One region of the Kribbella jejuensis genome, then DNA from elsewhere that is predicted to be linked to it. Evidence: riboswitches for the same ligand, from Rfam matches in the RefSeq annotation. Region 1 holds a riboswitch; each other region holds the start of a gene.

Region 1 (10,365 bases):
GGCATTCCGCGATGACCTTGGTCAGGTCGCCCTTCGCCACTGCGCCGAGATCGACGCCGACCTTGGCTTCCGGCGACGCGAGCGACGTACCGGCCACGCCGGGCGCGCCGGTGCCGTCGGGTGACTTCTGGGTGACGACCAGCGTGCCGGCGACCACGGCTCCGACGGTGGCGACACCGACCATCGGGGCGAGCCAGTGCCGGGCCGGGTGGTGGGTGACCGACCGGGTCCGCTCCATCAGCCGGCTGCGCATCCGGGAGCGCTCGGCGGCGCTCAGTGGTGGGACACGCGGTGGTTCGAGATCGGTGGTCATGAGAGCTCCTCGGTGAGGGCGACCCGGGTGAGCAGGTCGGGGAAACGCTGACGGGTGCGGTGCAGCCGGGCCTTGACCGTCCCGATCGGTACGCCGAGGGCTTCCGCCGCCTCGGCTGTGGTCAGCCCGGACCAGACGACGAGCTCGAGCGTCTCGCGTTCGTGCCGGGGAAGTTTCCCGACGGCGCGACGGATCGCCGACATCCGCAACTCGTCGTCGACGCGGCGGGCGACGTCCGACGCGTGGTCGGGCGCATGGCCGGATGCATGGTCGGGTGCATGGCCGGGCGAATGCACGTCTGCGGGCGGCGGGCCGGGCAGCCGGGCGAGCGCGTTCCGCAGCCGGCCCGCCGCCCGGGCCAGGGTCCGGCACTCGTTGCCGGCCACCACGAGCAGCCAGCCGCGGGCGCTCGGTGCGGTCAGTGGACCCGGAGGGTTGCGCTCGAACCGCCGCCAGGTGCTCAGGAACGTCGCCTGGACCACGTCGTCGGCGGTGCTCCAGGAGGCGGTCCGGCGGAACGCGAACGCCCGGACGTCGTCGGCGTACCGGTCGAACAGCTCGCCGAGGGCGAATTGGTCACCTGTGCGCAATCGCTCCCACAGCTCCTGGTCCGAGCCGTCGATCGGATCCGAACCACGCCCCGCGGATCCCATCGACGGCTCCGTATCGTCAGTCAGGGTGATCTTCACATCAGCTAGTGACCGCTCGCAGGCCCGATGGTTGCATCACAGGGCGGTGATGATCTGCGCGAGTCCGGATTCCACGTCGCCTGGCAGGTCGAGGAGCAGGCCGCGGTGGACGCCGTACCAGGGGGAGAGGCGCGCCCAGTCCTTCGAGCGCTTGATCAGGTCCGGGCTCGGGCGGTAGACCTCGCGCACGCCGGCGGCGACGGGTTCCGGTGCGCCGTTGAGCGGCCAGCAGAGGTCGAGGGCCGGATCGCCGATGACCGCGTCGGTCCAGTCGATGATGCCGGTGATCCGGCCGTCCTGCATCAGGATGTGGTCCGGGCCGAAGTCGCAATGGATCAGGGAGGTCCGGACCAGCGCCACCCGATCGAGGAGGTCCAGGGCCTTGCCGTGTAGCTCGGCCGGCAGCAGCGGCACGATCTGGGTGCGGAACTCGGCGAGAGTGGCCGTCTTCTCGGCCGTAGCGGTCGCTGCGTCGAGTGCGCCGTACCTGACGGCCTCCGCAGAGTCGACGGCGTGCAAGGCCTTCAGAAAGCCGCCCAGCGCTCGTCCGGTTTCCTCGTCGCCGTCGGTGAACGGTTGTCCGGGAAGCCTCAGGTGACGTACGCCGTCCGCTGTCCGCTCGGGCACCGGGATCGGCAGGGGTAGCTGCGGAGCGAGCCAGGGGAGGAGGGTGGCCTCGGCGAGCAACCGCGGACGGACCTCTGGCCGACGCGGTGCGCGATGGATCCACGGGCCTTCGATCCACGCGCGGCTGTCCCATCCCTCGTCGATCGCCAGGCTCCGGACCCAGTCGCCGAGCAGCCCCACGCTGTCCGGCATGAACGACCACTCGTCGAACTTCGCCACCAGGTCCGCGGGCGACATCCACGCGCCCCACTCGACCTCCTCGGGCTGGTGCCGGACCGGGCCGTCCCAGACGCAGGTGTAGAGATACGCGTGGTACTGCGTGTTCTCGTCCGCGTAGTCGCCCTCCGGCAACCGGGTCAGCTCCACACCGGCGATCCCGAGTTCCTCCTCGAGCTCCCGTACGACGGCGTGGAACGGGTCCTCACCCGCCGCCACCACACCGCCCGCGGCGAAGTCGTACCGGCCCGGATAGACGTCCTTGGTCGACGTACGACGATGCACGTAGATGTCACCGGCCGGATTCCGGACGACCACGCCGGTCGCCGAGTGCCGCAGGTTGTCGCGCCGCATGACAGATCGCGGTACCGACCCGGTGACCTGGTTGTGCTCGTCCAGAATCGCCACCAGCTCGTCCATCCGGGCAGTCTCACATGTAACCCTGTGGACACAGCAACCACTTTCGTCGGCGGTACCGCGTAGGCTCGGACGCATGAGTGTTCGGCGGATCATGGGTACCGAGACCGAGTTCGGCATCTCGGTACCGGGCCAGCCCGGGGCCAACCCGATGCTGACCTCGAGCCAGGTGGTGAACGGCTACGCGCAGACGCAGCCACTCGCGCGCAAGACCCGGTGGGACTTCGACGAGGAGCATCCACTGCGGGACGCCCGCGGGTTCGACCTGAGCCGGGAGGTGGCGGACTCCAGCCAGCTCACCGACGAGGAGACCGGCCTGGCGAACGTGATCCTCACCAACGGCGCCCGGTTGTACGTCGACCACGCCCACCCGGAGTACTCGGCACCCGAGACCACCAACCCGCGGGACGCGGTGGTCTGGGACAAGGCCGGCGAGCTGGTGATCATGGAAGGCGCGCGGCAGGCGCGGGTGATCCCGGGTGCGCCGCAGCTGAACCTCTACAAGAACAACGTCGACAACAAAGGCGCGTCGTACGGCGCCCACGAGAACTACCTGATGCGCCGGTCCACGCCGTTCGCGTCGATCGTGCGGCACCTGACGCCGTTCTTCGTCAGCCGCCAGGTGGTGACCGGGGCCGGCCGGGTCGGGATCGGCCAGGACGGCGCCACCCACGGGTTCCAGATCAGCCAGCGCGCGGACTACTTCGAGGTCGAGGTCGGCCTGGAGACGACGCTGAAGCGGCCGATCATCAACACCCGCGACGAGCCGCACGCGAACCCGGACCGGTACCGGCGGCTGCACGTGATCATCGGCGACGCGAACCTGTCCGAGATCTCGACGTACCTCAAGGTCGGGACGACCTCGCTGGTGCTGGCGATGATCGAGGACGGCTGGCTGACCGACGACCTGGGCGTCGACCGTCCGGTGACCGCGCTGCACGAGGTCAGCCACGACCCGTCCTGCACGCATCTGCTGACGCTCAAGGACGGGCGCAAGATCACCGCCGTCCAGCTCCAGACGGAGTACCTCGAGCAGGCCCGGAAGTACGTCGAGGACAAGTACGGCGACGATGCGGACCGGCAGACGAAGGACGTGCTGCACCGCTGGGAGCAGATCCTCGACCAGCTCGCGCTGGACCCGATGAAGCTGTCGGACCAGCTGGACTGGGTGGCGAAGTACAAACTGCTCCAGTCCTACCGCGACCGCGACGGCCTGGACTGGGACGACCCCAAGCTGCACCTGGTCGACCTGCAGTACGCCGATCTCCGTCCGGACAAGGGCCTGTATTACAAGTTGGTGAAGTCGGGCCGGATGCAGCGGGTCGTCACCGACGAGGAGATCCGGATGGCGGTCGCGCACCCGCCGACCGACACCCGGGCGTACTTCCGCGGCCGCTGCATGCAGCAGTACGCGCCGCAGGTCGCGGCCGCCTCCTGGGACTCGGTGATCTTCGATCTGCCGGGCAAGGAGTCGCTGCAGCGGATCCCGACGCTCGATCCGTTGCGGGGCACGAAAGCGCACGTCGGCGCACTTCTTGACCAATGCGACACCGCCAGTGACCTGGTTCGCACCATTACTGGGGGTGCGGCCGGGTAGGGTCGCTACTGAAGGCCGATTTGGGCGGTCTTCCCAGCGGTTCTAGGAGGTGGCCACATGGCGAAGGACGGCGGTCAGCAGCACAAGCAGCCGAAGCGTTCGTCGACCGAGGAAGAGGTCGAGCAGGTCGAGGCGTCCGAGGACGTCCAGGAACGCAAAGAACGGCTCGACGAGGACGTCGACTCGATCCTGGACGAGATCGACGAGGTGCTCGAGGAGAACGCCGAGGAGTTCGTCCGCGGATTCGTGCAAAAGGGTGGGGAGTGAACCGCTCGATGACATCTGATGCCTCCGGCCGGCTGCCGGAAGCCTTCCTGACCCCGGGCGGCTCGTCGTTCATGGACTTCCTGGCCGGGCACGCGCCCGACCTGCTGCCCGGACGACGGTCGCTCGGTCAGGGTGACCTGTCCAGTGAAGTCCCGCACGGCACGACGATCGTGGCCGCCACCTTCCCCGGTGGCGTGATCATGGCCGGCGACCGGCGGGCCACGATGGGCAACATCATCGCCCAGCGTGACATCGAGAAGGTGTTCCCGGCCGACGAGTACTCGGCGGTCGCCTTCGCCGGCTCGGCCGGTTTCGGGATCGAGATGGTCCGGCTGTTCCAGGTCGAACTGGAGCACTACGAGAAGCTCGAGGGCGCGACGCTGAGCCTGGACGGCAAGGCGAACCGGCTCAGCGCGCTGATCCGGGGCAACCTGCCGATGGCGATGCAGGGCCTCACCGTGGTGCCGCTGTTCGCGGGGTACGACGAGGACATCAAGGGCGGCCGGATCTTCTCCTACGACCCGACCGGCGGGCGGTACGAGGAGACCCACTTCTACAGTGTCGGTTCGGGCTCGCTGTTCGCCCGCGGCGCGCTGAAGAAGCTCTACCGCGAGGACCTGTCCGAGACCGACTGCGTGACGGTGGCGATCCAGTCCCTGATCGACGCCGCCGACGACGACTCGGCGACCGGTGGCCCGGACATGCTGCGGCGGATCTTCCCGGTGGTCGGCGTGGTCACCGCGGACGGTTACCGGCGGCTGCCCGAGGACGAGGTCGCGGCGCTCGTCGACGCGGCCTGGGAGCAGCGGCACCGGCGTCCCGACGGTCCGGCCGCCCCCTCGCTGACCTGATCACCCCGAACTGACAGAGGACTCGATGAGCGTTCCCTTCTACGTCTCGCCCGAGCAGCTGATGCGGGACCGGGCGGACTTCGCCCGGAAAGGCATCGCCAAGGGCCGCAGCGCGATCGCGCTGCAATATGCCGACGGCATCCTGTTCGTCGCGGAGAACCGGTCACCCGCACTGCACAAGGTGGCCGAGATCTACGACCGGATGGCCTTCGCCGCCGTCGGCCGGTACAACGAGTTCGAGAACCTGCGGATCGCCGGCGTCCGGCTCGCCGACATGCGCGGGTACTCGTACGACCGTCGTGATGTCACCGGCCGTGCGCTCGCCAACGCGTACGCGCAGACCCTCGGCGCGATCTTCTCCTCCGGTGGCGAGAAGCCGCTCGAGGTGGAGATCCTGGTCGCCGAGATCGGCAACAGCGCGGCCGACGACCAGATCTACCGGCTCACGTACGACGGCTCGATCGCCGACGTCCGTGGGTACGCCGTGATGGGCGGCCCGGCGGAACAGGTCGCGGACTACATCGGCGAGCACTACCGCGACGGCATCTCACTGGCCGGCGCGCTGCGGCTCGCGGTGGACGCGCTCAGCCACGACGGCACCGAGGTCCGCGAACTCACTCCGGACCAGCTCGAGGTCGCGGTCCTGGACCGCACCCGCACCCAGGTCCGCAAGTTCAAGCGGATCACCGAGGAGACGGTCGCGCGGATCCTGTCCGAGTCGCAGCCCGACACCTCGGAAGGCCCCGGCTCCGGGGACACCGCGGCCAAGCCCGAGGACACGACCTCACCGGCCGGTGAAACGACGGCGCCCCAGCCGGACGCCGACGACGCACCGGTGGCCCCACCGGAAGACCCCGTAGACGACCGTCCACTGTGACGGATCAGTCCGAGTACTCAGCCGTCACCGACCACGTGGCGGCTGAGTCGTCTCCGGGGCCCTCGACACCACGCGAGCCGGCGGGGCGCACCGAGCAACCGGACGCCGTGCCTGCCGACGGCAGGCCGGTTGATCCGGCCCCGTGGGAGTTGCTGGGGGAGGAGCTGGGGTTCGAGCGATTCCTGTCCGTGCGTCTGCGGCGGTACCGGATGCCCGACGGGCGCGAGGTCGAGTGGGACGTGTTCGGCCGTGAGGCCGGGATCAACGCCGGGGTAACCGTGCTGCCGCTGACGCCGGAGGGGCGGATCGTGACGGTTCGGATGTTCCGGGCCGGGCCGGACGCGGTGGTGACGAACCTTCCGGGCGGTCTCGTCGAGCCGGGGGAGGACGTCGCGGTGGCGGGGGCGCGGGAGCTCGAGGAGGAGACCGGGTACACCTGCGAGACGCTCGACGTGGTCGGCTGGCAGTGGTCGGGCGCGTCCTCGACGTTCCGTAAGTACGTCGCGATCGCCCGCGGCTGCCGCCCCGACGGCAAGCAGCAACTCGACGAGGCCGAGGACTGCGTCCCGGTCGAACTCACCGTCGACGCCTTCCGCGCCGAACTCCGCAACCCCGGCGCGATGACCGGCATCGACGCCGCCTACCTCGCCCTCGACCACGCCGGCCTCCTCTGACCGCCAGCTCGACGGCACGTACACCCCCGCCGCGGCGTTCGCTATTCTGAGACCGGGCCGCGACTGGCGTTGAGGTGGGATACCACCGGGGAACGGCCTGCCGACTGGCTTCGCCGCGCGCCTGGGCATCTTCGAGCGATGATTCGAATGCTGAGGAGTGCGCGCATGAGTGCTGAGCTGATGATCGGAACCGACCTCGCCGCCGAGATGGTGGCCAAGGCGGCGGAGCGGGCGAGTGCCCTGCAGGAGCAGTACGGCGTCCAGCCGTGTCTCGCGACGGTACTGGTCGGCGACGACCCGGCGTCGGCGACGTACGTCCGGATGAAGCAGAACCGCTCGAAGAAGGCCGGGATCGCGTCGCGCAGCGTCGTACTCCCGGACTCGACGACCACCGAGGAACTGGTCGCGGAGATCACCAAGCTGTCCCAGGACCCCGCCGTGCACGGGATCCTGCTGCAGCACCCGGTGCCGCCGCAGATCGACGAGCGGGCCGCGTTCGAGGCGATCGACCCGGCCAAGGACGTCGACGGCGTGACCATGCGGTCCTTCGCCGCGATGGCGTTCGGTGACCCCGGGTTCCGCTCCGCCACACCCGGCGGCATCATGCGGCTGCTGGCGGCGTACGACGTACCGCTGGAAGGTGCGCACGCCGTCGTGATCGGCCGCAGCCCGATCCTCGGCAAGCCGGCCGGGATGTTGCTGCTGGCATCGAATGCGACCGTCACCTACGCGCACTCCCGGACCCGCGACCTGCCGGAGCTCGTCCGCACCGCCGACGTGGTGATCGCCGCCGTCGGCAAGGCGAACTTCGTCCGCGGCGACTGGCTGAAGCCGGGCGCGGTCGTCGTCGACGCCGGCTACAACGAGGGCAACGTCGGCGACGTGCACTTCGCCGAGGCGTCGGAGGTGGCGAGCCTGATCACGCCGGTCCCGGGCGGCGTCGGGCCGATGACGATCGCGCTGCTGCTCGAGCAGACGGTCGACGCTGCTGAGACGGCTGTCCACTCTTTGACTGGCCTGGCCTAGGGTTGGGGGACAAGACCTAAGGAGGCGGACGTGGCGGTACGGGCGATCCGGGGTGCCACCCAGCTGGACGTGGACGAGCGCGAGCACCTGCTCGAGCGGTCCGCGGAGCTGGTGAAGGCGGTCCTGGAGGCGAACGATCTGGAGAACGAGGATCTGATCAGCATCCTGTTCACCGTCACGTCGGACCTCCGGTCGGAGTTCCCGGCCGTCGCCGGGCGGCAGATCGGGCTCACCGACGTACCGCTGATGTGCATGCAGGAGATCCCGGTACCGCACGCGCTACCGCGGGTCGTCCGGCTGATGGTGCACACCGAGTCGCCACGCTCCCGCGACAAGATCCAGCACGTCTACCTGCACGGCGCCGTCGCGCTCCGCCCGGACCTGACGGGCGCCCAGTGACCGAGTTGCGGGGGCCGGTTCGCATCGTCGGTACCGGGCTGATCGGTACGTCGATCGGTCTCGCGCTCGCCCGGCTCGGCGTGGTGGTGGAGCTCGTCGACGGGAACCCGGACAACGCGCTGATGGCCGAGCGGATCGGCGCCGGCTCACGGCTGGTCGAGATCGAGCCGCAGCTGGTCGTGGTCGCCGTACCGCCTGATCACGTCGGCGCGGTCGTCGCCGAACAGCTCGAGCAGACGGATGCGGTCGTCACCGACGCGGCCAGCGTGAAGTCGAAGCCGCTCGCGGACGCGCGCAGCCTGGTGCCGGACGTCAGCCGGTACGTCGGCAGTCACCCGATGGCCGGCTCCGAACGGAACGGGCCGCTGGCCGCGCGCGCCGACCTGTTCGACGGCGCGACCTGGGCGATCACCCCGCACGCGACCAGCGATCCGGACGCCGTCGACCTGGTACGGCGACTCGCGGAGGCCTGTGGCGCCCGGACCGTCGAGCTGTCGGTGGAGGACCATGACTTGGGCGTCGCGCGGGTCTCCCATCTCCCGCACCTGATGTCGGCGCTCGCCGCGGGCACGCTGGCCGACGCGCCGGCCTCCCACCTGGAGCTGTCCGGGCAGGGTGTCCGCGACGTCACCCGGATCGCGGCCGGTGATCCACGGCTCTGGACTCAGATCGTGTCCGCGAACTCGACCGCGCTGACCGGCCTGCTGGAGCAGATCCGCGGCGAGCTCGACCGGCTACTCGTTGCCCTCGGCAAGGAAGAGGCGAACGACGAACTGACCGCGATCCTCGGCCAGGGCGTGTCCGGCGCCGTCCGGGTGCCGGGCAAGCACGGTACGCCGCACATCGACCTGGTCACGGTCCTGGTCACGATCCCGGACCGCCCCGGTCAGCTGGCGAAGCTGTTCGCCGACGCCGCCGAGTCCGGCGCCAACGTCGAGGACCTCCGCATCGACCACAGCCCCGGCCGCCCGGTCGGCGAGGTAGAACTCGCCGTCAAGCCAGGCTCGGTCGACCAGCTGGTCGACGTACTCACCGACCGCGGGTGGGTAGTCCACACGTAGACTGTCCCTCTGCGAAGGTAATCTTCGGGGCATGATCATCGCTGTGGACGGGCCGAGCGGCTCCGGTAAGTCGAGCACCGCCCGCGGAGTGGCCAACCGGCTCGGACTGCGGTACCTGGACACCGGGGCGACGTACCGTGCGGTGACCTGGTCCGCCGTCGAACGCGGGCTGGACCTGGACGACACCGCGGCGGTCGCGCAGCGCGCCCGGGAGCTGGTGCTCGAGATCAGCACCGACCCGGACGACCAGTTCGTGATCGCCGACGGGACCGACATCACGGCCGCGATCCGGGAGCCGCGGATCAGCGAGGTGGTGTCGAAGATCGCCACCAACCTGGACGTCCGTAAGGAGCTGATCCGGCGCCAGCGGGCGATCATCGACAAAGCCCAGACCGACGGCGGGATCGTCGTCGAGGGCCGCGACATCGCCACCGTGGTCGCGACCGACGCCGAGCTGAAGGTGCTGCTGACCGCCGACCAGGAGGCCCGGATGGCGCGCCGCGGCGCCGAGCTCGCGGCCGGATCCGTGACCGCGGCCGAGCTCCGCGACCAGATCGTCCGCCGCGATGCCGACGACTCGACGGTGTCGGAGTTCCAGGTCGCCTCCGACGGTGCCGTCACGATCGACTCGACCGACCTGACCCTGGAGGAGGTCGTCGACGTGATCAGCCGGCTCGCCACCGAGACCGTCCCCCGGAGCCAGGAGCTATGACGGCAGAACTCACCAGGCACGAGGACCTGCCGCGCACCGACGACCTGCCGCCCCTGCCGTACCGCCTCGCGCTGCCGATGCGGTACATCGCCCGGCCGTACTTCCGGCACAAGTACAACCTGACCATCCACCACGAGGACCGGTTCCCGCGGACCGGTCCGTTGCTGATGACACCGAACCACCTGAGCCTGCTGGACGCCCCGCTGCTCGGCGCGATGGCGCCGCGGATGCTGCACCAGCTCGGCAAGGTCGAGGTGTTCGGCGGCGTACAGGGCAAGTTCCTGCACCGGATCGGCCAGATCCCGGTCGACCGGTCGTCGTACGACATGCTCGCGGTCCGGAAGTCGATCAAGGTACTGCGGGACGGACGGGTGCTGAACATCTACCCCGAGGGCACCCGCGGGCCGGGCGATTTCAGCCGGATCCGGATCGGGGTGGCCTACCTGGCGATGGTCACCGGCGCGCCGATCCTGCCGGTGGCGCTGATGGGAACCCGCTTGCCGGCCGGTAGTGTGGAGGGTCATCCACCGGCCGGGAGCCGGATCGACATCGTGTACGGCGAGCCGTTCTCCGTGGACCGCGTACCCTTTCCCAGGAGACATACCGACGTACAGGCGGTCGCCGACCACATCGGCGACG
Region 2 (10,365 bases), on a different contig from region 1:
GGTGGTGGATCGCCGCTTTGTCCCGGGTCTTGGAGTGCCGCAGTCCTTCGAAAGTACGACGCCACTTCGGCAGGTGTTCCTGCGGCGGCGGGGGCGGTGGCTTGAGGTGGCTCCAGCCGAGCCCGCGGACGATCCGCAGTGCCTCCGCCGCGGTCGGCCGCTCGAAGTGCACCTGGTTGAGCATCATCCGCATCAGGTCGTACGGGTTGCCCGGGTGCACGCCGGTGATCTCCAGGTCGCCCATCGCGTACGCGCGCACCAGTCCGAGGTCGCCGGGCGCGGTCAGGATGTAGGACAGGCCGCGCTCCGAGGCCAGGTGCATGTGGATCGGTGAGTCTTCCGGGCCTGTGGCGCTGCCGTCGTACGCCGTGAACCGGAAAGGCAAACCGTCCGGGGTCACGGTCGTGAGCGCGTCAGCGATGGAAACCTGGGTAGCTAGCGTCGTCATCGGCGCGTCACCGCCTTTTCGTAGAGTCCGGTGAGTCGGTTGTTCGGGTCGTAGCGATTCTTGACCTCGGTCAAAGCCGGCACGTTGTAGAGCCGGTCGAAGGTGTCGCGGTCGTAGTAGGCGTCGGAGTACAGGGACTTGTGGCCGCCGAAGTCGGTGACCGCCTGTTCGATGCGCCGGTTGACGTCGCCGTCGGTCGCGCCGGGCGCGATCGGTACGGTGCCCCAGAAGCCGACGTTCACGTACGTCTCCCCGGGCTTGAGCGGATACAGCGGCCAGGACTCCGACCCGCGCAGCCGCAGCGGGCACAGCCACACCGGCCGCATCCCGACCTGCGCGTCGAACCAGCGCAGGAAGTCGGCGAGCCGGGCGACCGGGATCTCCACGTCCTGGATGACGCGTTCGCGGTCCGGGCGTCCGCGCCGCTGGTTCAGCCGGGCGGCGAAGTGGTGCCGGTTCTCGAAGCCGACGATCTTGTGGAACACGTCGCTGCGGCGCCAGCGGCGCGGCCACAATCGCCGTACGACCGGACGCTGGGCGCCGAACGCAGCAGAACACCAGAACCAGTCCGTGTCCCACCGCCACAGGTAGTCGTGCGCCGTGAGGAAGTCGGTCGGGCGCTGCTGGATCGACCGGTAGTAGATCTGCTGGCCGGTGTAGTCGCTGGTCTTCACCGCGGCGTCACTGTTCCGGCCGAGCGTCAGGTACGCCTCCGACGGGCTGAACGCGACCCCGTCGACGAAGTGCACCGGCTCGCCGTCGTACGTGCCGGAGGCAACGATCTCGTCGATCGCCGGGGCGAGCGCGTCGAGCTCGAGCCGGACGTGGCGGAGCGCGATGTACGGCGAGATCCGGTCGAGCTCGATCCGCAACCGGGTCGCGTAGCCGAGCGTGCCGTAGGAGTTCGGGAACATCCGGAACAGGTCCGCGTGCTCGCCCACGGGACGTGCGGTGACCAACGCGCCGGCGCCGGTCAGGATGTCGAGTTCGAGGACGGACTCGTGCGGCAGGCCGGCGCGGAACGACGACGACTCGATGCCGAGGCCGGTGACCGCGCCGCCGAGGGTGATCGTCTTGAGCTGCGGTACGACCATCGGCGTCAGCCCGTACGGGAGGGTCGCCGCGACCAGGTCCTCGTAGGTACACATTCCCTGGACGTCGGCGGTCCGCGCGTCCTGGTCGATGCTGATCACGCCGGTCAGCCGGGAGACGTCCAGCCCCGGGCGGTCGAGCTCGGTCCGCGGGCGGAAGAGGTTCGAGCTGCGTTTCGCCAGCCGGACCGGCACGCCCGGCGGAATCTGTTCGTACGACTCCCGCAGCCGGCCGACGGCCTGATCGTGCGCCACCACCGCCGCCACATCCGATGTCGAAGGCACCGATCCAGCTTACGACGGCACCCGATGTCTGGCACGGGAGTTCAAAAGTGTCCCAGACCCCGAGTAGGTTCTGCGGCATGGGTGATGTGGTGAAGGCATGGCTGCCGTGGGAGGATCCCGAGGCGTTCCTCGGCGGGGTCCCCGCGGGGATCGAGGTGGAGTGGTTCGCCGGTGGCGAGCGGCCGAAGTCGCTCGAGCAGGTGGAGTTCTACGTGCCGAGCTACATGGGCGGCGGTGACGTGTTCGACGTCGTCCGGGAGATGCCCTCGCTGAAGGTCGTCCAGCTGCAGACCGCCGGGTTCGAGCACGTCCAGTCGCGGCTCGCCGACGACGTGACGCTCTGCAACGCCCGCGGCGTGCACGACGCGTCGACGGCCGAGCTGGCGGTCGGGCTGATCATCGCCTCGTTCCGCAACCTGCCGCGCGCGGTCCGCGACCAGGAGCGCCAGGTCTGGCCGAACTCCTACGACCAGGTCGACGACTCGCTCGCCGACCGGACCGTGCTGATCCTCGGGTACGGCGCGATCGGCGAGGCGCTGGAGCGCCGGCTGAGCGGGTTCGAGTGCGACGTGATCCGGGTCGCGCGGCGGGAGCGGGACGGCGTACACCCGCTGACCGAGCTGCCGGAGCTGCTGCCGCGCGCGGATGTCGTCGTGCTGCTGACTCCGGCGACGCCGGAGACCACACGGATGGTGGACGCGACGTTCCTGAAACGGATGAAGGACGGCGCCCTGCTGGTGAACGTCGCTCGCGGTGTCGTCGTGGACACCGACGCGCTGGTCGCCGAGCTCGGCACCGGCCGGATCCGGGCCGCGTTGGACGTGACCGACCCCGAGCCGTTGCCTGCCGGACATCCGCTGTGGTCTGCTCCGAACGTGCTGATCAATCCGCACCGCGGCGGGGCCTCGACGGCGTTCGCGCCGCGGGTCGCCAGGCTGGTGCGGGCGCAAATGGAGCGCTACGCGTCCGGGGAACCGTTGATCAATGTGGTGGGGGGTCCACCACGGTAGAGGGAGGACGACGATGTCCGAGGCCGTACTGCTGATCGGGACCAAGAAGGGGCTCTGGATCGGCCGGAGCGACGCTGCCCGCAAGGACTGGCAGCTCGACGGGCCGGTGCCGGAGTTCGAGATGCAGGGCGTGTACGCCGTGGGCATCGACACGCGTGGCGACGGCGCGCACGGCGCTCGGCTGTTCGTCGGCGGCACCAGCGAACACTGGGGCCCCGCGGTCTTCCACTCCGACGACCTCGGCAAGACCTGGGCCGAGCCACCGGAGGGCTCGATCGGCTTCCCGCAGGACGCCGAGGCCTCGCTCGAGCGGGTCTGGCAGATCCAGGCGGCACCGGCCGACCAGCCCGGCGTCGTCTACGCCGGATCGCAGCCGTCGGCGTTGTGGAAGTCGACCGACGGCGGCGTCACGTTCAACCTGGTCCGCGGTCTGTGGGACCACCCGCACCGCAAGGACTGGGGCGCCGGGTTCGGCGGGCAGGCGGTGCACACCGTGCTGCCGCACCCGACCGATCCGCTGCGGCTGAGCGTGGCGATGTCGACCGGCGGCGTCTACCGGACGACGGACGGCGGTGAGACCTGGTCCCCGGCGAACCACGGGATCAAGGCCTACTTCATGCCGGATCCGGACCCGGAGTTCGGCCAGTGCGTGCACAAGCTGGCGGCGCACCCCGACGTACCGGAACGGATGTTCGCGCAGAACCACCACGGCGTGTACCGGTCGGACGACGGCGGCGCGAGCTGGCAGTCGATCGCGGACGGCCTGCCGTCGGACTTCGGCTTCCCGATCGTCGTGCACCCGCACGAGCCCGACACCGTGTACGTGTTCCCCTTGGTCGCCGACGGCAACCGGATCCCGACCGACGCGCGCTGCCGGGTCTTCCGCTCCCGCGATGCCGGCGCGACCTGGGAGGCGCTGTCGTCCGGGCTGCCCGACGTCTCCTACATCCCGGTACTGCGGGACGCGATGACGACCGACACCGCCGACCCGGCCGGTGTGTACGTCGGCACCCGGGACGGCTGCGTCTACGCGAGCGCCGACGCGGGTGACACCTGGACCGAGGTCGCGAGCCACCTGCCCGACATCCTCACCGTGCGCGCGGCGGTCGTCGGATGATCGCAGTACGCCTGCCGACCGTGCTCCGCCCGTTTGCGGGCGGGGCCGAACGGGTGCAGGTCGAGGCCGCCACGGTGGCCGAGGCCTTCGCCGCGCTCGACCCGCCGCTCCGGCGCCGGCTCACCGACGAGCAGGGTGCGGTGCGGCGGCACGTCAACGTGTACCTGCGCGACGACAACATCCGCGACCTCGACGGCCTCCAGACCCCATTGTCGGAAGGGGACGAGCTGCTCATCCTGCCGAGCGTCGCGGGAGGCTGAAGCCGTTACCGTCAGCACTATGAGTGATGTCCTCCTGCTGACCGGGCCATCCGGCTCAGGCAAGACCACGGTGGCCCGGCTGGTCGCAACCGACGCGGCGCGTCCGACGGTGCATGTGACGACCGACGAGTTCTTCCGGGCGATCCGGACCGGCTTCATCCCGCCGTACCTGCCGGAATCGCAACGGCAGAACGTCGTGGTGGTGGACGCGATCGTCGCTGCGGTCGCGGTGTTCGCCGACGGCGGGTACGACGTCGTGGTGGACGGCATCATCGGACCGTGGTTCCTGCCGCCGTACCGGACCGCGGCCGCGGAGGGGCAGTGGCGGATGTCGTACGTCGTACTCCGGCCGGATCTCGCGACCACCTTGGAGCGCGGGCAGGCGCGCGCCGGTGTCGAGCTGACCGACACCGACGCGCTCACCGGGCTGCACGCGGCCTTCGCGGACCTCGGTGAGCTCGAACGCCACGCGCTCGACACGACGAGGCTCGACGCGGAGGAGACGGCTGCCAAGGTCCGTGAGGCTGTTGCCTCGGGCTCCTATCTGCTCAGTGTCTGAAGAGCCGCAGACCCGTAGCGGACCAGGTGATGCCGAGGTCCGCGCAGGCGGCGGCGACCTCGGACGAGCGGATCGAGCCGCCGGGCTCGACGATGTGGGTGACGCCGTACCGGTGGGCGACCTCGACGTTGTCCGCGAAGGGCAGGTGCCCGTCGGAGACCATCGTCACCCCGGTGAGCGGCTCGGAGGACCAGAGTGCCGCCTTCTCGCCGGCCAGGCGCGTGCAGTCGACGCGTGACTGCTGCCCGGCGCCGACACCGATCGTCATCCCGTCCTTCACCATCACGACGGTGTTCGATTGGGTGTAGCGGGCAACAATCATCCCGAGGACGGCGTCGTCCGGCAGATCCTGGGGGAGTGGCGCAACGTCCCGCTCCTGCGTGAGCCGTACGCCGTACACGTCGCGCACCTCTTTCGCCGGCGGCTCGTACGACGCGTCCATCTCCAGCACCAGGTACGTCCCGCGCTTCTTCGCCGCGAGGATCTCCAGGACGCCCTCGTCGTACCCGGGCGCGATGATGCCGTCCGACACGACCCGCTTCAGTAGGCCGGCCAGCTCGAGGTCCACCGGATGCGAGACCGCGACGAAGTCGCCGTACGAGGACTTCGGATCCGCGTCGCGCGCTCGCCGGTACGCCTCGGTCACGGATGCACCGAGCGCTGCACCGGCCGGTGACACATGCTTGTACGACGCCGCCGCCGGTACGCCGAACCGCGCCGAAGCCTCCCGCACCAACTGCCACCCGGTCAGCGCGTCGAGCACATTGATGTACGACGGCGCACCCGCGAGCACCGTGAACGGCGCGTCCTCGACGCGCGCCGCCTGCTGTGGATTCATCCCGTACCGCAACCGCATCACAACCTCCGACGAACTCGGAGGCGCCCAGGCGGACGACGCCCCGCCCGAAGCTCCCCGGTGGTACCCCACCCACGCCAGTCGCGGTGCCCTCAGCCTACTTCGTCGCGCGAACCACCAGCAGGCGGGAGTCGGTGGTCAGGGGTTCGTCGTGCCAGCCGCCCTTGATGGTGATGTCGGAGAAGCCGGCTGTCCGCAGGTCTTCGGTGATTTCCTCGGCGGAGCGGAAGTACAGGACGTTGCGGTAGACGGCGTCGTGGCCGTCTTCGAAGACGTTGTGGGCGTCGAAGACCACGCGGCCGTCGGCGATCTCGATCAGTTCGAGCCACTCCTTGAGGTGACCGGCGATCGTGTCGCGTTCGCCGTACGTCGCCTCGCTCGTCCACTGCTCCCAGGCCCGCGCCGCCGGGTTGCGCGACTCGAACGCGAACACCCCGCCGGGACGGAGCGCGGCGGCCAACGCGGTGCACGCGGGCAGATGTTGGGCGACATGCATCATCGTGTTGCCGCTGCTGACGATCAGGTCCACGTCACCGGTCGGCCGTACGGCGTGGTGGTCGCCGTCGATCCACGTCACCGCGTCAGCGCCGGGCTGACGGCGCGCGTAGCCGAGCATCGTCGGGCTCGGGTCGATCCCGATGACGGTCCGCCCTGGCGCGACCAGGGATCGCGTGAGCAGGCCGGTGCCACACCCGAAGTCCAAGACCTTCGACGCGCCCGCGGCCAGCGCCCGGTAGTACGCGTGGTCCTCGCCGGCTGGATTGTCCAGGTCGTAGAGGGCTACCAGTTGCTCATCGCCGTACGGATCGTCGGTCACCGTGGCAGCCTAGGAGCCACCCCGGGCCCGAACAACGCAGACAGCGAACGTAAGACGGGTGTCTCAACAAGTGAGACGCCGGACGGCTCAGCTTGACCCGGCCGCCGGTTCGGGGCGAATAATGCCTACATGCGATCGATTCTCCTCGTACTTGTGCGGCGCGCCGACTGACGCGACCACAGAGTCGAGCGCGCCCCTTCAGCCAACCCGGCGGAAGGGGTTTTTTGTTGCCAATGCGACTATCTGCGACCCAGTAGCGCGGCGGGAACGGCCACGAGCGAGGATGGATCGGTCGCGAACAAGTCAATTCGTGACAGGACAGGAAGGCTCTCTCATGAGTGAGCAGCTGACCGGGGCACAGGCTCTGATCCGCGCACTGGAACATGCCGGAGTGGACACCGTCTTCGGCATCCCGGGTGGCGCGATCCTCCCGGCGTACGACCCGATGCTCGACTCGACCCAGATCCGCCACATCCTGGTACGTCACGAGCAGGGCGCCGGCCACGCCGCCCAGGGGTATGCCTCCGCGTCCGGCAAGACCGGCGTGTGCATGGCGACCTCGGGCCCGGGCGCGACCAACCTGGTGACGCCGATCGCCGACGCGTACATGGACTCGGTGCCGCTGGTGGCGATCACCGGGCAGGTCGCCAGCGCCGCGATCGGTACCGACGCCTTCCAGGAGGCCGACATCCGCGGCATCACGATGCCGATCACCAAGCACAACTTCCTGGTCAACGACCCGAACGACATCGCCACCACGATCGCCGAGGCGTTCCACATCGCCTCCACCGGCCGGCCCGGCCCGGTGCTGGTGGACGTGACCAAGGACGCGATGCAGTCGATGGTCGACTTCCAGTGGCCGACCGAGCTGTCGCTGCCCGGCTACCGGCCGGTGACCCGCCCGCACCCGAAGCAGGTGCGTGAGGCGGCCCGGCTGATCGCCGCGGCCGAGAAGCCGGTGCTGTACGTCGGCGGTGGCGTGATCCGCGCGCAGGCCAGCGCCGAGCTGAAGGAACTGGCCGAGATGCTCGGCATCCCCGTCGTCACCACGCTGATGGCCCGCGGCGCGCTCCCCGACACCCACGAGCTGCACTTCGGGATGCCCGGCATGCACGGCTCGGTGTCCGCGGTCGGCGCGCTGCAGCGCTCGGACCTGCTGATCTGTCTCGGTGCGCGCTTCGACGACCGGGTGACCGGCAAGCTGGACTCGTTCGCGCCGGAGGCGAAGGTCATCCACGCCGACATCGACCCGGCCGAGATCGGCAAGAACCGCGCCGCGGACGTGCCGATCGTGGGGGACTGCAAGGAGGTCATCACCGACCTGATCGGCGCCCTCAAGACCGAGATCGCGAGCGCCGGCCGCACCCCGTCGTACGAGACCTGGCGGCACCAGCTGGAGGACGTCCGGACCCGCTACCCGCTCGGTTACGACGAACCCGAGGACGGCACGCTGTCGCCGCAGCACGTGATCAAGCGGATCGGCGAGATCGCCGGACCGGACGCGGTGTACACCGCGGGCGTCGGCCAGCACCAGATGTGGTCCGCGCACTTCCTGCCGTTCGAGAAGCCCGGCCACTGGCTGAACTCCGGCGGCCTCGGCACCATGGGGTACGCCGTACCCGCCGCGATGGGCGCGAAGGTCGCGCGGCCGGACAAGACCGTGTGGGCGATCGACGGCGACGGCTGCTTCCAGATGACCAACCAGGAGCTCGTCACCTGCGCGCTCGAGGGCATCCCGATCAAGGTTGCCGTGATCAACAACCAGTCGCTCGGCATGGTCCGGCAGTGGCAGACGCTGTTCTACGACAAGCGGTACTCCAACACCGACCTGCACTCGACCCGGATCCCGGACTTCGCCAAGCTGGCCGAGGCGATGGGCGGCGTCGGTCTGCGCTGCACCGACAAGGATTCTGTGGACGCCACGATCGAGAAGGCGATGGCCGTCACCGACGCTCCCGTCGTGGTCGACTTCGTCGTGCACCGGGACGCGATGGTCTGGCCGATGGTCGCCGCCGGCGTCAGCAACGACGAGATCCAGATCGCCCGCGACATGGCCCCGACCTGGGAAGGCGAGGAGCTCTGATGTCCAAACACACGCTGAGCATCCTGGTGGAGAACAAGCACGGTGTGCTGGCCCGGGTGGCGGCGCTGATCTCGCGGCGCGGGTTCAACATCGACTCGCTCGCGGTCGGCCCGACCGAGCACCCCGAGGTGTCCCGGATGACGATCGCGGTGACCGTCGACGAGCAGCCGCTGGAGCAGATCACCAAGCAGCTCAACAAGCTGGTGAACGTGATCAAGATCGTCGAGCTGGAACCGACCCAGACCGTCCAGCGCGAACTGCTGCTGGTCAAGGTCAAGGCCGACACCCTGACTCGCGGGCAGGTGCTGGAGACCGTCCAGCTGTTCCGTGCCAAGGTGGTGGACGTGGCTCCGGACGCGATCACGATCGAGGCGACCGGCAACCCCGAGAAGCTCGAGGCCATGCTCCGGGTGCTGGAACCCTTCGGCGTCCGCGAGCTGGTGCAGTCCGGCATGGTGGCGATCGGCCGCGGCAGCCGCTCGATCTCCGACCGCGCGCTGCGGCCGGTTCCGGTGCCGCCGCCGCATGTCCAGTCCGGACCCCCGAACGTGCAGGCGCGACCCGCCGAGCGCCAGCCCGCGCACCCGGTACCGGCGCCGCCGCCGGGCCGTACCGCTGCCGCCGTACCGAATCAACACTAAGGAGAAGTGCCCGAAGTGGCTGCTGAAATGTTCTACGACGACAACGCCGACCTGTCGGTGATCCAGGGCCGGCACGTGGCCGTCCTCGGCTACGGCTCTCAGGGCCACGCCCACGCGCTCTCGCTGCGCGACTCCGGCGTCGACGTCCGCGTCGGCCTGCCGGAAGGTTCGAAGAGCCGCGCCAAGGCCGAGGCCCAGGGCCTGCGGGTCGTCACGCCCGCCGAGGCGGTGGAGGAGGCCGACGTGATCGTCGTGCTGGCTCCGGACCCGGCGCAGCGCAAGCTCTACAAGGAGGCCATCGAGCCGAACCTGGTCGACGGCGACGCGCTGGTCTTCGGGCACGGCTTCAACATCCGGTTCGGCTACATCAAGCCCCCGGCCGGCGTCGACGTCTTCATGGTCGCGCCGAAGGGTCCGGGCCACCTGGTCCGGCGCGAGTACTCCGAGGGCCGCGGCGTACCGGTGCTGGTGGCCGTCGAGCAGGACGCCACCGGCAAGGCCTGGGACCTGGCGCTCTCGTACGCGAAGGGCATCGGCGGTCTGCGGGCCGGCGGTATCAAGACCACCTTCACCGAGGAGACCGAGACCGACCTGTTCGGTGAGCAGGCCGTCCTCTGCGGTGGTGTGTCGGCGCTGATCCAGGCCGGCTTCGAGACGCTGACCGAGGCCGGCTACCAGCCCGAGGTCGCGTACTTCGAGTGCCTGCACGAGCTCAAGCTGATCGTCGACCTGATCTACGAAGGCGGTATCGCCAAGCAGCGCTGGTCGGTCTCCGACACCGCCGAGTACGGCGACTACGTGTCCGGTCCGCGGATCATCGACGCGTCGGTGAAGGCCCGGATGAAGGAGGTGCTGAACGACATCACCGACGGCACCTTCGCGGCCCGCTTCATCGCCGACCAGGACGCCGGCGCGCCGGAGTTCGCCGAGTTCCGCAAGAAGAGCCAGGAGCATCCGATCGAGGCCGTGGGCAAGGAACTGCGCGGCCTGATGGCGTGGGTCAAGTCGCACGACGACGACTACGTCGAGGGCAGCGCGGCCCGCTGACCCGGCAGCTGATCAAGGTCCGGGCTGTCCAGGTGGATGGCCCGGACCTTTCTTTTTGGCACAATCGGTCACGCAGCGGATACCGACGACGGGGGTGAGCGGGCGTGCAGGACGGCAGGAACGCGCTGCCGCGACCGCCCCGGCGGCTACC
Region 3 (10,365 bases), 510 kb from region 1:
GCCGCGCCGCCTTCGCCTTGGTCTCGACGATCGCCAGCTTGCAGAACTCGATGCCTGTGCAGGCCATCGTGTTCCGCCGCCAGGCCGACGGGTTCGCCTGGAACCCGAGCTTGTCCAGCTCCGCGACCAGCGAGTCGACCTGCGACTCCTCGACGTCCAGCACGAGCAGCTTCTGCTGCGCGGTGGTCCGGATCCGGTTCGACCCGTGCGCCGCGACCACTTCGGCGACCCGCGCGAGCGACGTACCGGAGACCCGGCCGACGACCGGCGCGACGCCGACGTAGTACTTGCCGTCCTTCTGCTTGTGTACGCCGACGTGGTCGCCCTGGACGGCCGGAACCTCGGGCGCCGGGCCGTCGATCAGCTTCCGCTTGAGGTACTTGTCCTCGAGCACCTCACGGAACTTCTCCACACCCCAGTCCTGGACGAGGAACTTCAGTCGCGCCCGGTTCCGCAGCCGCCGGTAGCCGTAGTCGCGGAAGATGCTGGTCACGCCCCACCAGGCTTGGGCCACCTCGTCGCGGGGGATCCAGGTACCGAGCCGCTGCGCGAGCATTGGGTTGGTCGACAGGCCGCCGCCGACCCAGAGGTCGAAGCCCGGGCCGTACTCCGGGTGCACGACGCCGACGAACGCGATGTCGTTGACCTCGGGGACCACATCGTGCGACGGGTGCCCGGTCAGCGCGGTCTTGAACTTCCTGGGCAGGTTGGAGAACTCGCTGGAGCCGATGTACTTCTCGACGATCTCGTTGATCGCCGGCGTCGGGTCGATGATCTCGTCCGCGGCGATCCCGGCGACCGGGCTGGCGATCACCACCCGCGGTACGTCGCCACACGCCTCGGTCGTGTACAGGCCGACGGCCTCGAGCCGCTGCCAGATCGCCGGCACGTCTTCGATCGCGATCCAGTGCAGCTGGATGTTCTGCCGGTCGGTGATGTCGGCTGTGTTCCGCGCGTACTTCGTCGAGACGTCCGCGATCACCTTGAGCTGCTCGGTGGTCAGCTGCCCGCCCTCGACCCGGACCCGCATCATGAAGTAGCGGTCGTCCAGCTCCTCCGGCTCGAGCGTCGCGGTCTTGCCGCCGTCGATCCCGGGCTTGCGCTGGGTGTACAGGCCCCACCAGCGGAACCGGCCGCGCAGGTCGGCCGGGTCGATCGAGTCGAACCCGCGGTGCGCATAGACGTTCTCGATCCGGGCCCGGACGTTCAGGCCGTCGTCGTTCTTCTTGTTCTCTTCGTTCTTGTTCAGCGGCTCGCGGTATCCGAGCGCCCACTGGCCTTCGCCCTTGCCCTTGCGGGGGCGGGCGGGCTTGCGGGCAGCAGGAGTGGTGACGCCGGCAGTCATCGGGGGCGCGTCCTTGTCCTCGTGACAGGTGCTCACCAGCGGCGGGGAGATCGAAGCGTCGTCGGTTCGATGCGTTCCGCGCGGTGCGCACCCAGCGGTGATCGGGGATGATCAGGGGGCCGTCATTGGCCCAGGCAGGGTGGCTGTCAGAACATCGAAGGACAACAGATGGCGCTGCGCATCCGCCCGAGGTCGACATGGATGCGACCTACGAGGTGGGTGGACAGGGCAGCGAGCATGTCCACAAGCGTCAGCGCGACCGGCCGGTAAAGCAACTCCCATTCCTACATCCTGAGACTCGATCTCACCATGTGGTTATGTCTACCAGTCTGCTGTTCATTGTTCCGTGCTCCTTGCGTTATTCACAAGAGCTCTTGTGCAAGAGCTCTTGTGGAAGCTACGGTGCTGCCTATGGCACCTGCGAACCGACGCGCCGCGACCTCCTCGGTGGTCGCCGCGATCCACCACCCGCTCCGCCGGCGACTGCTCGACCTGCTCGGCGTCGAGGGCCCGGCCACCGCGTCGCAACTGGCCGAGCGGACCGGCGAACTGGTCGGCAACATCAGCCACCACCTCAAGGTGCTGGCCGCGGCCGAGGTCATCCTGGAGGCGCCCGAGCTGGCGAAGAACCGGCGGGAGCGCTGGTGGCGCAGCGCTCACCAGTCGTACAGCTGGTCGGTTGCCGACGCGGAGGGTGAGCCTGCCGGCGAGCTGATCGCAACAGTGTCCGAGGAGAGGAACGTCACACACCACACGGACAAGGTCCGGCAGTGGTTCGAGATGCGTTCGTCGTACGACGAGGAGTGGGTGCGGGCGGCATTTTCGACCGACAGTTGGCTGCGGCTGACGCCCGAGCGGCTCGAGGAACTGGGTCAACGGATCGGCGAGCTGATCCAGGAGTACTACGAGGCACCGTCGACCGACGAGTCGGCGCAGCCGGTCTACGTCTTCGCCCACGCCGTACCGGCCAAGCCGTGAGCTCGCCCTCGGTCGGGGCCGTCGTTGTGCCTGCACTCCGGCGGGATCGGCGGGTGCAGGCCTGGATCCTGTCCGGTGCGGTGTCCGAGGCCGGCGACGTCGCCTGGTACGTCGGGCTCGCGTGGAGTGCGGCGCAGGTGACGTCGCCCGCGGGCGCCGGCCTGGTGATGGGGATCGGGGCGCTGCCGCGGGCGCTGTTCCTGCTCTTCGGCGGCGCGCTGGCGGACCGCTGGGACGGTCGCCGGACGATGATCGTCGCCAACCTCGGGCGGATCGCGGTGCTCGTCGCCGCTGCGATCGTGGCGGTCGCGGACGGGGTGACGCTGCCGCTGCTGCTGACGGTGGCGATCGTCTTCGGGGCGGTCGACGCCCTGTACAACCCGGCCGCCGGGACCTTGCCGCGACGGATGGTCCAGCCTGATGACTTGGTGCCACTGGCGGCCGGGCGGCAGTTGGCCAATCGGCTGGCGGTGTTCGTCGGTGCGCCCCTCGGCGGTCTGCTGGTGGCTCACGGCGGGTTGATGACCGTGATGCTCGTCGACGCGGTGTCGTTCGGGGTGATCGCGGTCGTGCTGGCGTTGGTGGTCCGGCCGAGGTTTCCGCAGCCGGTGGCGAGCGGGCATTCGATCCGGCGGGACCTGGCGGCCGGCTTCGGCTATCTGCGCCGGGATCAGGTGGCCCGGACCTTGGTGATCGCCTTCTTCGGGCTCAACCTGTGTGTCGGTCCGGTCCTGGCGGTCGGACTGGTTCAGCGGGTGCACGGCAGTGGGTGGGGCTCGGGTGCGCTCGGCTGGTTCCAAGCCTGCTCGGGGATCGCGGCGGCGGTCGGGGCCGTGGTCGCGATGCGGTGGAAGCCGCCGGCGCCGGCCCGCGCCGGCCTGCTCGTGCTGATCGCCCAGGCGGCCGGCTGCGTGATGGTCGGCTTGGTCCCGCGCGTGGCCGTCTTCGCCGCGATGGCGATGATCGGTTTCACCGCCGGCCTGGCCTCCGCCCTGCTCTCGGGTGCCTTCCAGCAGACCATCGCCCCGGCCTTCCTCGGCCGCACGTCGAGCATCGTCAGCCTCTCCGACGACGGGCTGATGCCGGCCGCGATGGCGGGTTTCGGCGCCCTCATCTCGCTGATCGGCGTGGCCGCGGCCTGCGCCCTCCTCGGAGCCACCTTCGCGGCCCTCATGGTCTGGTCAGCCTCACGATTGCGGACACGCTGAACCTGTACGACGTGGCCGGCCACGTAAACTCACGCGAGTGTCCGGCTGGCAGAACGTCCGTGAGTTCACGCTGGGAAACGTCGAACGCCCGGCCACCCGCACCCGGAACCACATCGAGTGGGGCCCGAACGCGATCCGGGTGGCCTCCGGCTCGAAGGACGACCGAGTGCTCACGCCGTACGCCTATGTCGGCCCCGACCGCTCCCTGTACCTCGACGCCGACCTGACGCAACTCCTCTGCCGGGTCTCGCAATCGTCCGACCACGCCTGGTCGGTCCGCGACGCCGAGGACCACGAGGTCGGCACCATCACCCGAATCCCGTCCGGTCGCCCGCTCCTCCGCCCCAACTGGCGCATCACCCAACCCGGCCACCCCGAACTGATAGGCCGCACCGAATGGCTGAGCGGCCCACCCACCCGCCTCGCCGCCAAAGCCGCCGGCCGCCTCCTGATAGGCGTCCTCGACGGCCTCACCGGCATCGGCGACGAAGGCGGCGACCAACCCACAAAAACCCGCACGTTGGAGTGGCGCTCAGCCGACAGGGTCGCAATGTACTCCGAGGGCACGACCTCGATCACGGTGCACGCCGACTGGCTAGACCGCCGCCTCGCCTTCGCCTACTGCCTACTCGCCAAATGAACCAACGCGGTCCGTCAACGTGACTGGGCATCCCGGGGTGAGTGTGCCGGTCGGGTTGTTGGGCGGGCTGCCGGTGGGGGCTCAGGTGGTTGCGGCGCATGGGATGGATGCGACTGCGGTGGGGGTTGCGCGGGAACTGATGGTCGGCCTGAAGCCGCCTGTCCGCTGACGGCCGGTGGCAGCGGCTGCGCCACGGTGATCGATCGTCGCGCGGCCGACTGGCCGGTGGCGGCTGGTGGTAGGGCCTTTTGGACGGTGTTGGCGATGTCGATTGCTGATGCGCGTTGCCGGTCGGGTGTGGTTTCGCCGCGGGCGGTGGGGGAGCGGAGTTCCTCGGGTTTGGTGAAGTCGGCGACGGCGGCGACGACCTCGGGGGTGAAGGGGTCCCGGCGGTTCTGCGCCGGCGGTGTGGACGTCGGGTCCGGGGGCCGGAACAGCTCCCGCAGTTCGATTCGGAAGAACTTGATCAGCTCCTTCGTGCGCAGCACCCGGCTCCGGCGGAGGATTTGGCGTTCGAGGGGGAGGGTTGCCTTGTCGCGCCAGCTGACGTCGAACATGATCCGGCCGAGCCGGAAGCCCGGGTTCGTTTCGCCGCCGGGGAAGCCGCGGGCGTTCCCGTGGGTGAAGAACTCGCTGTAGAACGCGCCGTCGTCCTCGTTCTTGAGCACGTTCCACGCACGGTACTTGTCCGTCGGCAGCTCGCCCCGCACCCACGCCTCGTCCATCAGCGCGTGCGACGCGGCGTTCAGCGGACGGTGCCCGACATAGTGGTACTGCGGCCGCTCACCACGCCGGCGCCGGTCGTACTCGGCGATGATCTGCGGCCACTCGTCCGCCGAGATCGACCGTGCCAGCCGGGACGCGAACGACGTCCGCGCGCGCAGCTCGGCCCGTGACGTCACCGGGCGATCCGTCCGCCCGGTCATTGTCTCGAGCTTGTCCATCACGAACGTTCCGCCGTGCGGACCGACGCGGTTCCAGCGGGTGACGTCCAACGACGGCTCACCGGCGTTCAGCGCGCGCAGTACGGCGATCCCGGCCCGGTACAGCGGCACCCGCCGCCGCATGATCCGCGTCTCCCAGGCAATCCGGTACTCGCTGTCGAGCCACGCCGTACCGACGAGACGCTTCGCCTTGCGGCGGTTCACCGCGGGTGTTCCGCTCGCCAGTTCTTGATCATCTGTTCCATGTCCGCGTGGATGAACGCGAAGAAGTCGGCCGCCTCGGTCAGCCGCCGGCAGACGGGGGAGTCCTCGGCGAAGAGCGCGGCGCCGGCGCGGCTGGTCGCCTCCCACTCGCTCAACGCGAGGTTGCGGCGTTCGAGGATCGCGGCGAAGACGTCCTCACGGATCCGGTAGTGGTCCTTGCGCGACCCGGGGAGCCGCTCGCGGGAGATGAACGAGACCTGCAGCAGTTGCCGGACCGCGCCGGACACCGCGGGCTGGCTGATCTTCAGCATCTCGGCGAGCTCGGCCGCGGTCATCGTCCCGTTCGGGCTGACCAGCATCGCGCCCATCACCCGAGCCGACATCGTCGGTACGCCGCTGTTCGCCAGCACGCCCGCGAACCGCTCGACGAACTGGCTGACGGCTTCCTGGCTCGGTTCCTCGACCATGGTTGAAGCTTACAGTAATTTGATTTATCGCAACTATCACAAGCTTCTGATAATTTGAATCACATGACCACGACCACCTCGGAGTCGACACTGACCGGCGCTCGCCGGTTCGGTGTGCTCATCGCGCTGTGTCTCGCCGTACTCGTCCTCGGCCTCGACACCACCGTGCTGAACGTCGCGCTGCCGACGCTCGCCAAGGATCTCGACGCGTCCACCAGCCAATTGCAGTGGATGGCGAACAGCTACAACCTGGTGCTCGCCGCGCTGCTGCTGCCGGCCGGGCTGCTCGGCGACCGGTTCGGACGGCGCAAGATCATCGCGATCGCCCTGACCTTGTTCGGTTTGGCGTCGCTGGCTTGCGCGCTGTCGAACTCGGCCGGTCAGCTGATCGCGGCTCGGGCGTTCCTCGGCATCGGCGCGGCAATGATCGTGCCGGTCGCGCTGTCGCTGATCACCGTGCTGTTCCGCACCGAGGAGGAGCGGAAGAAGGCGATCGGCTTCTTCGTCGTTGCCAACAGCATCGGTATGCCGCTCGGCCCGATCGTCGGCGGCCTGCTGCTCGACCACGCCGGCTGGCAGTGGATCTTCGTGATCAACATCCCGATCGCGTTCCTGGCCGCGCTCGCGGTGACGCTGCTCGTCCCGGAGAGCCGGAGCGCGAACCGCCCGGCGATCGACTGCCTGGGCATCGTCCTGTCCAGCGCGGGCCTCGCAGCCTTGGTGTACGGCGTTACGAAGGCGGGCGAGTCTTCGTGGACGGACGGTGTCACGATCACGTTCCTCGCGCTGGCCGTCGTACTGATCACGTGCTTCCTGCTGTGGCAGCGCCGGAACAGTGAACCGCTGATCGAGCTGCGGCTGTTCCGCGAACGAGTGTTCACCGGCGGTGCCGTACTGCTGACAGTCTCGGTGTTCGCGATCTTCGGGTTGCTGTTCACGATGCCGCAGTACTTCCAGGGCATCAACGGATCGGACGCCCTGCACACCGGCCTGAAGCTGCTGCCGTTCATCGGCGGGATGACCGTCGGCGCCAAGCTGGCCGAGCCGGTGGAGTCGAAGATCGGCACCCGCCTGGTTGTGATGACCGGCTTCGTCGTGATGGCGGCCGGCTTCGTACTCGGCGCGTTCACCGACCTCGGCACCGGGTACGGGTACACCGCGATCTGGTTCGTGGTGGTCGGTTTCGGCCTCGGCTGTTCGATGCCGCAGGCAATGAACGCGGCGCTCGGGGTCCTCGACCCGGAGCGGGCGGGGACCGGCTCGGGGCTCTTGCAGGCGTTCCGGCAGGTCGGCGGCACGGTCGGGGTCGCCGTACTGGGAACCGTGCTCAACTCGGTCTACCGCCACCACGTGGACACGACCGGTCTGCCGGCGCAGGTGGCCGACGCGGCCGAGCGAAGCCTCGCAGGCGGACTGGCCGTCGCCGCCAAGACCAACGCGCCGGCCCTGGCGGCCGACGTACGAGACGCCTTCCTCACCAGCCTCAACACCACGATGTGGGTGTCCGGCGGCATCGCGGTTGCCGGAGCTGTGCTCGCGGCGACGCTGATGCCGAAGCGGGCCGCGAAGGCTTCGCCGGACGCGCTGACCGGCGTCGAGCGGGACGCCTGACGACAAACGACAGCGCCCGCTCCAAGCCGCTTCACGCAAGCAGGAGCGGGCGCCGTAAAACGTGTCAGTTGAGCTCGAGACCCGGGTACAGCGGATGCTTGTCGAGGATCTCGGCGGAGGCGGCGCGCGTCTTGTCGGCCACGCCGTCGGCCAGCACGTACTTCGCCTTCGACGGGGCGCCGGCCGAGGTGGTGGTCGGGGTCGTGGCGGACAGCACGTCGACGATCAGTTCGGCGACGCGGTCGAACTCGTCGGCGCCGAACCCGCGCGTGGTGAGGGCCGGCGTACCGATCCGGACGCCGGAGGTGTACCAGGCGCCGTTCGGGTCGCGAGGTACAGCGTTGCGGTTGGTGACGATTCCGGCATCGAGCAGGGCGGACTCCGCCTGCCGCCCGGTGATGCCGTACGACGAGACGTCGAGCAGCACGAGGTGGTTCTCGGTACCGTCCGTGACGAGCTTGACGCCGCGCTTCATCAGGCCCTCGGCGAGGGTGACCGCGTTGTCTGCGACGGCCTGCGCGTACTCGCGGAACGACGGCTGCCGCGCCTCGGCCAGCGCGACCGCCTTCGCGGCCATCGTCTGGCTGAGCGGACCGCCGAGCACCATCGGGCAGCCGCGGTCGACGGACTCGGCGTACTCCGGCTGGCAGAGCACCATGCCGCCGCGCGGGCCGCGCAGCGACTTGTGCGTGGTGGTCGTCGTGACGTGTGCGTGCGGCACCGGGTCGAAGTCGCCGGTGAACACCTTGCCCGCGACCAGGCCGGCGAAGTGCGCCATGTCGACCATCAGCGTCGCGCCGACCTCGTCGGCGATCTCCCGCATCTTGGCGAAGTTCACCTTGCGCGGGTACGCCGAGTAGCCGGCGATCAGGATCAGCGGCTTGAACTCACGAGCCTTGCGGGCGACCTCGTCGTAGTCGAGCAGCCCGGTCTCCGGGTCGGTCCCGTAGGAGTGCTGGTTGAACATCTTGCCGGAGATGTTCGGCCGGAAACCGTGGGTCAGGTGACCGCCGGCGTCCAGCGACATGCCGAGCATCTTCTGGTCGCCGAGCGCCTTGCGGAGCTTGGTCCAGTCCTCCTCGGTCAGGTCGTTGACGTGCTTCGCACCGGCCTCGGCGAGCGCCGGCGACTCGATCCGCTGCGCCAGGATCGCCCAGAACGCGACCAGGTTCGCGTCGATGCCGGAGTGCGGCTGGACGTACGCGTGCGGGGCGTCGAACAATGCCTGCGCGTGGTCGGCGGCGGCCTGCTCGACGGTGTCGACGTTCTGGCAGCCGGCGTAGAAGCGGTGCCCGATCGTGCCCTCGGCGTACTTGTCCGACAGCCAGTTGCCCATCGTGAGCAGGGTGGCGGGGGAGGCGTAGTTCTCGCTGGCGATCAGCTTCAGCGAGGACCGCTGGTCGGCCAGCTCGGCCTTGATCGCGCCGGCGATGGTCGGCTCGACCGCGGCGATCACCTGCAGCGCGTTGTTGTACGCGGCCGACGCGGCGGCAGCGTCAAAGGACTGAGTCATCGTTGTCTCTCCTGCGGTTGCAGTGGGTCGAAGGCACCCAGGCGCACGGTGCCGACGGGTTTCGCTCCCCGGTGGTTCTCCACCTTCAGCGCGCCAGTCGCGACGTCGCTCACCCTATCGTGCGCTCGAGGATCCGATCGAACGGAGTCGTCCGCGGCAACGTCCCGAACACACCGCCCCAATCGCCGGCCAGCCGCGACGCGACGAACGCATCGGCGACCTCCGGCGTCGAGTTCCTGATCAACAACGAAGCCTGCAGGCACAGGGCCATCAGCGCAGCCAGCCTTCGCGCGCCGGCTTCGGCGTTCTGGTGATCAGCAAGCGCTTGCAGGACATCCTCCACGGCCGCATCCAGCCGGGTGTCGGCACCTTGGACCGAGCCGACCTCGAGCAGCCACGCCTCGAGCGACTCCGGCTTCCGCAGCGCCCGCAGTACGTCGAGCGCGTTCACGTTCCCGGACCCTTCCCAGACCGAGTTCAGCGGCGACTCCCGGTAGAGCAGCGGCAGCCCGGACTCCTCGACGTACCCGTTCCCGCCGAGACACTCCAGCGCCTCCGCGACCATGAACGGCGTCCGCTTGCACACCCAGAACTTGGCCAACGGCAACCCGATCCGCCGGAACGCCGCCGCCTGCTGATCACCTCCGACGGATGCGTCCACCGCCGCTGCCAACCGCATCCCCAGCGCCGTCGACGCCTCGGACTCGAGCGCCAGATCCGCCAGCACGTTCTGCATCGCCGGCTTGTCCGCCAGTAGCCCACCGAATGCGCTTCGGTGCCGCGTGTGCCAAACTGCTTCGACCAGCGCTCGCCGCTGGAGGGCCGACGAGCCGAGAACGCAGTCCAGCCGGGTTGCCGCGACCATCTCGATGATCGTCCGGACGCCGGCGCCCTCCTCGCCCAGGCGGTATCCGATGGTTCCGTGGAACTCGACCTCGGACGACGCGTTCGACCGGTTCCCGAGCTTGTCCTTCAGCCGCTGCAGCGCGAACGGGTTCCGGTTGCCGTCGGCAAGAACCCGCGGGACCACGAAGCAGCTCAGTCCGTCCGGCGCCTGCGCCAGTACCAGGAACACGTCCACCTGCGGCGCCGAGCAGAACCACTTGTGTCCGTGCAGTTGGTACACGTCCCCGGCCGGCGTCGCGGTCGTCACGTTGGCCCGCACGTCGGACCCGCCCTGCTTCTCGGTCATCCCCATCCCGGCCAGTACGCCGTTCTTCGCCGCGGCCGGCAGCCGGCGTACGTCGTACTCGGTCGAGGCGAGCTGCGGGATCCACTCCTTCGCGAGCGCCTCGTCGGCCCGCAGCGCCGGTACGGCGGCGTACGTCATCGAGATCGGGCAACCGTGACCCGGTTCGACCTGCGACCACAGGTAGAAGCCGGCCGCGCGGGTCAGGTGCGGCGCGGGCGCGTCACTCGTCCACGGCGCCGCCTGCAGCCCGAAGCCGACGGCAT

What was found. Region 1 has a riboswitch for ZMP and ZTP ahead of FB475_RS29555 (bifunctional 5,10-methylenetetrahydrofolate dehydrogenase/5,10-methenyltetrahydrofolate cyclohydrolase). Riboswitches for the same ligand answer to the same signal wherever they lie in the genome.
Region 2: another riboswitch for ZMP and ZTP. It lies ahead of FB475_RS03650 (5-aminoimidazole-4-carboxamide ribonucleotide transformylase); the one in region 1 lies ahead of FB475_RS29555 (bifunctional 5,10-methylenetetrahydrofolate dehydrogenase/5,10-methenyltetrahydrofolate cyclohydrolase).
Region 3: another riboswitch for ZMP and ZTP. It lies ahead of FB475_RS31990 (glycine hydroxymethyltransferase); the one in region 1 lies ahead of FB475_RS29555 (bifunctional 5,10-methylenetetrahydrofolate dehydrogenase/5,10-methenyltetrahydrofolate cyclohydrolase).

What each region holds. Positions count from the first base shown of each region.
Region 1 is NZ_VFMM01000003.1:383,516-393,880, forward strand. It holds gene FB475_RS29515 (hypothetical protein) at 1-313, opposite strand, end outside; gene FB475_RS29520 (RNA polymerase sigma factor) at 310-966, opposite strand; gene FB475_RS29525 (phosphotransferase) at 1,039-2,265, opposite strand; gene dop (depupylase/deamidase Dop) at 2,339-3,859, shown strand; gene FB475_RS29535 (ubiquitin-like protein Pup) at 3,917-4,126, shown strand; gene prcB (proteasome subunit beta) at 4,135-4,977, shown strand; gene prcA (proteasome subunit alpha) at 5,003-5,854, shown strand; gene FB475_RS29550 (NUDIX hydrolase) at 5,851-6,528, shown strand; ZMP/ZTP riboswitch at 6,578-6,662, shown strand; gene FB475_RS29555 (bifunctional 5,10-methylenetetrahydrofolate dehydrogenase/5,10-methenyltetrahydrofolate cyclohydrolase) at 6,694-7,554, shown strand; gene aroH (chorismate mutase) at 7,585-7,953, shown strand; gene FB475_RS29565 (prephenate dehydrogenase) at 7,950-9,014, shown strand; gene cmk ((d)CMP kinase) at 9,046-9,726, shown strand; gene FB475_RS29575 (lysophospholipid acyltransferase family protein) at 9,723-10,365, shown strand, end outside.
Region 2 is NZ_VFMM01000001.1:762,462-772,826, reverse strand. It holds gene FB475_RS03680 (SAM-dependent methyltransferase) at 1-448, opposite strand, end outside; gene FB475_RS03675 (FAD-binding oxidoreductase) at 445-1,824, opposite strand; gene FB475_RS03670 (2-hydroxyacid dehydrogenase) at 1,902-2,834, shown strand; gene FB475_RS03665 (WD40/YVTN/BNR-like repeat-containing protein) at 2,848-3,951, shown strand; gene FB475_RS03660 (MoaD/ThiS family protein) at 3,948-4,211, shown strand; gene FB475_RS03655 (AAA family ATPase) at 4,231-4,770, shown strand; gene FB475_RS03650 (5-aminoimidazole-4-carboxamide ribonucleotide transformylase) at 4,760-5,626, opposite strand; ZMP/ZTP riboswitch at 5,645-5,721, opposite strand; gene FB475_RS03645 (class I SAM-dependent methyltransferase) at 5,724-6,443, opposite strand; gene FB475_RS03640 (acetolactate synthase large subunit) at 6,778-8,526, shown strand; gene ilvN (acetolactate synthase small subunit) at 8,526-9,167, shown strand; gene ilvC (ketol-acid reductoisomerase) at 9,195-10,214, shown strand; gene FB475_RS03625 (S1 family peptidase) at 10,319-10,365, shown strand, end outside.
Region 3 is NZ_VFMM01000003.1:893,465-903,829, reverse strand. It holds gene FB475_RS32025 (nitrite/sulfite reductase) at 1-1,345, opposite strand, end outside; gene FB475_RS32020 (winged helix-turn-helix domain-containing protein) at 1,757-2,323, shown strand; gene FB475_RS32015 (MFS transporter) at 2,320-3,531, shown strand; gene FB475_RS32010 (hypothetical protein) at 3,569-4,171, shown strand; gene FB475_RS37020 (hypothetical protein) at 4,186-5,319, opposite strand; gene FB475_RS32000 (GbsR/MarR family transcriptional regulator) at 5,316-5,786, opposite strand; gene FB475_RS31995 (DHA2 family efflux MFS transporter permease subunit) at 5,850-7,397, shown strand; gene FB475_RS31990 (glycine hydroxymethyltransferase) at 7,462-8,910, opposite strand; ZMP/ZTP riboswitch at 8,939-9,021, opposite strand; gene FB475_RS31985 (acyl-CoA dehydrogenase family protein) at 9,020-10,365, opposite strand, start outside.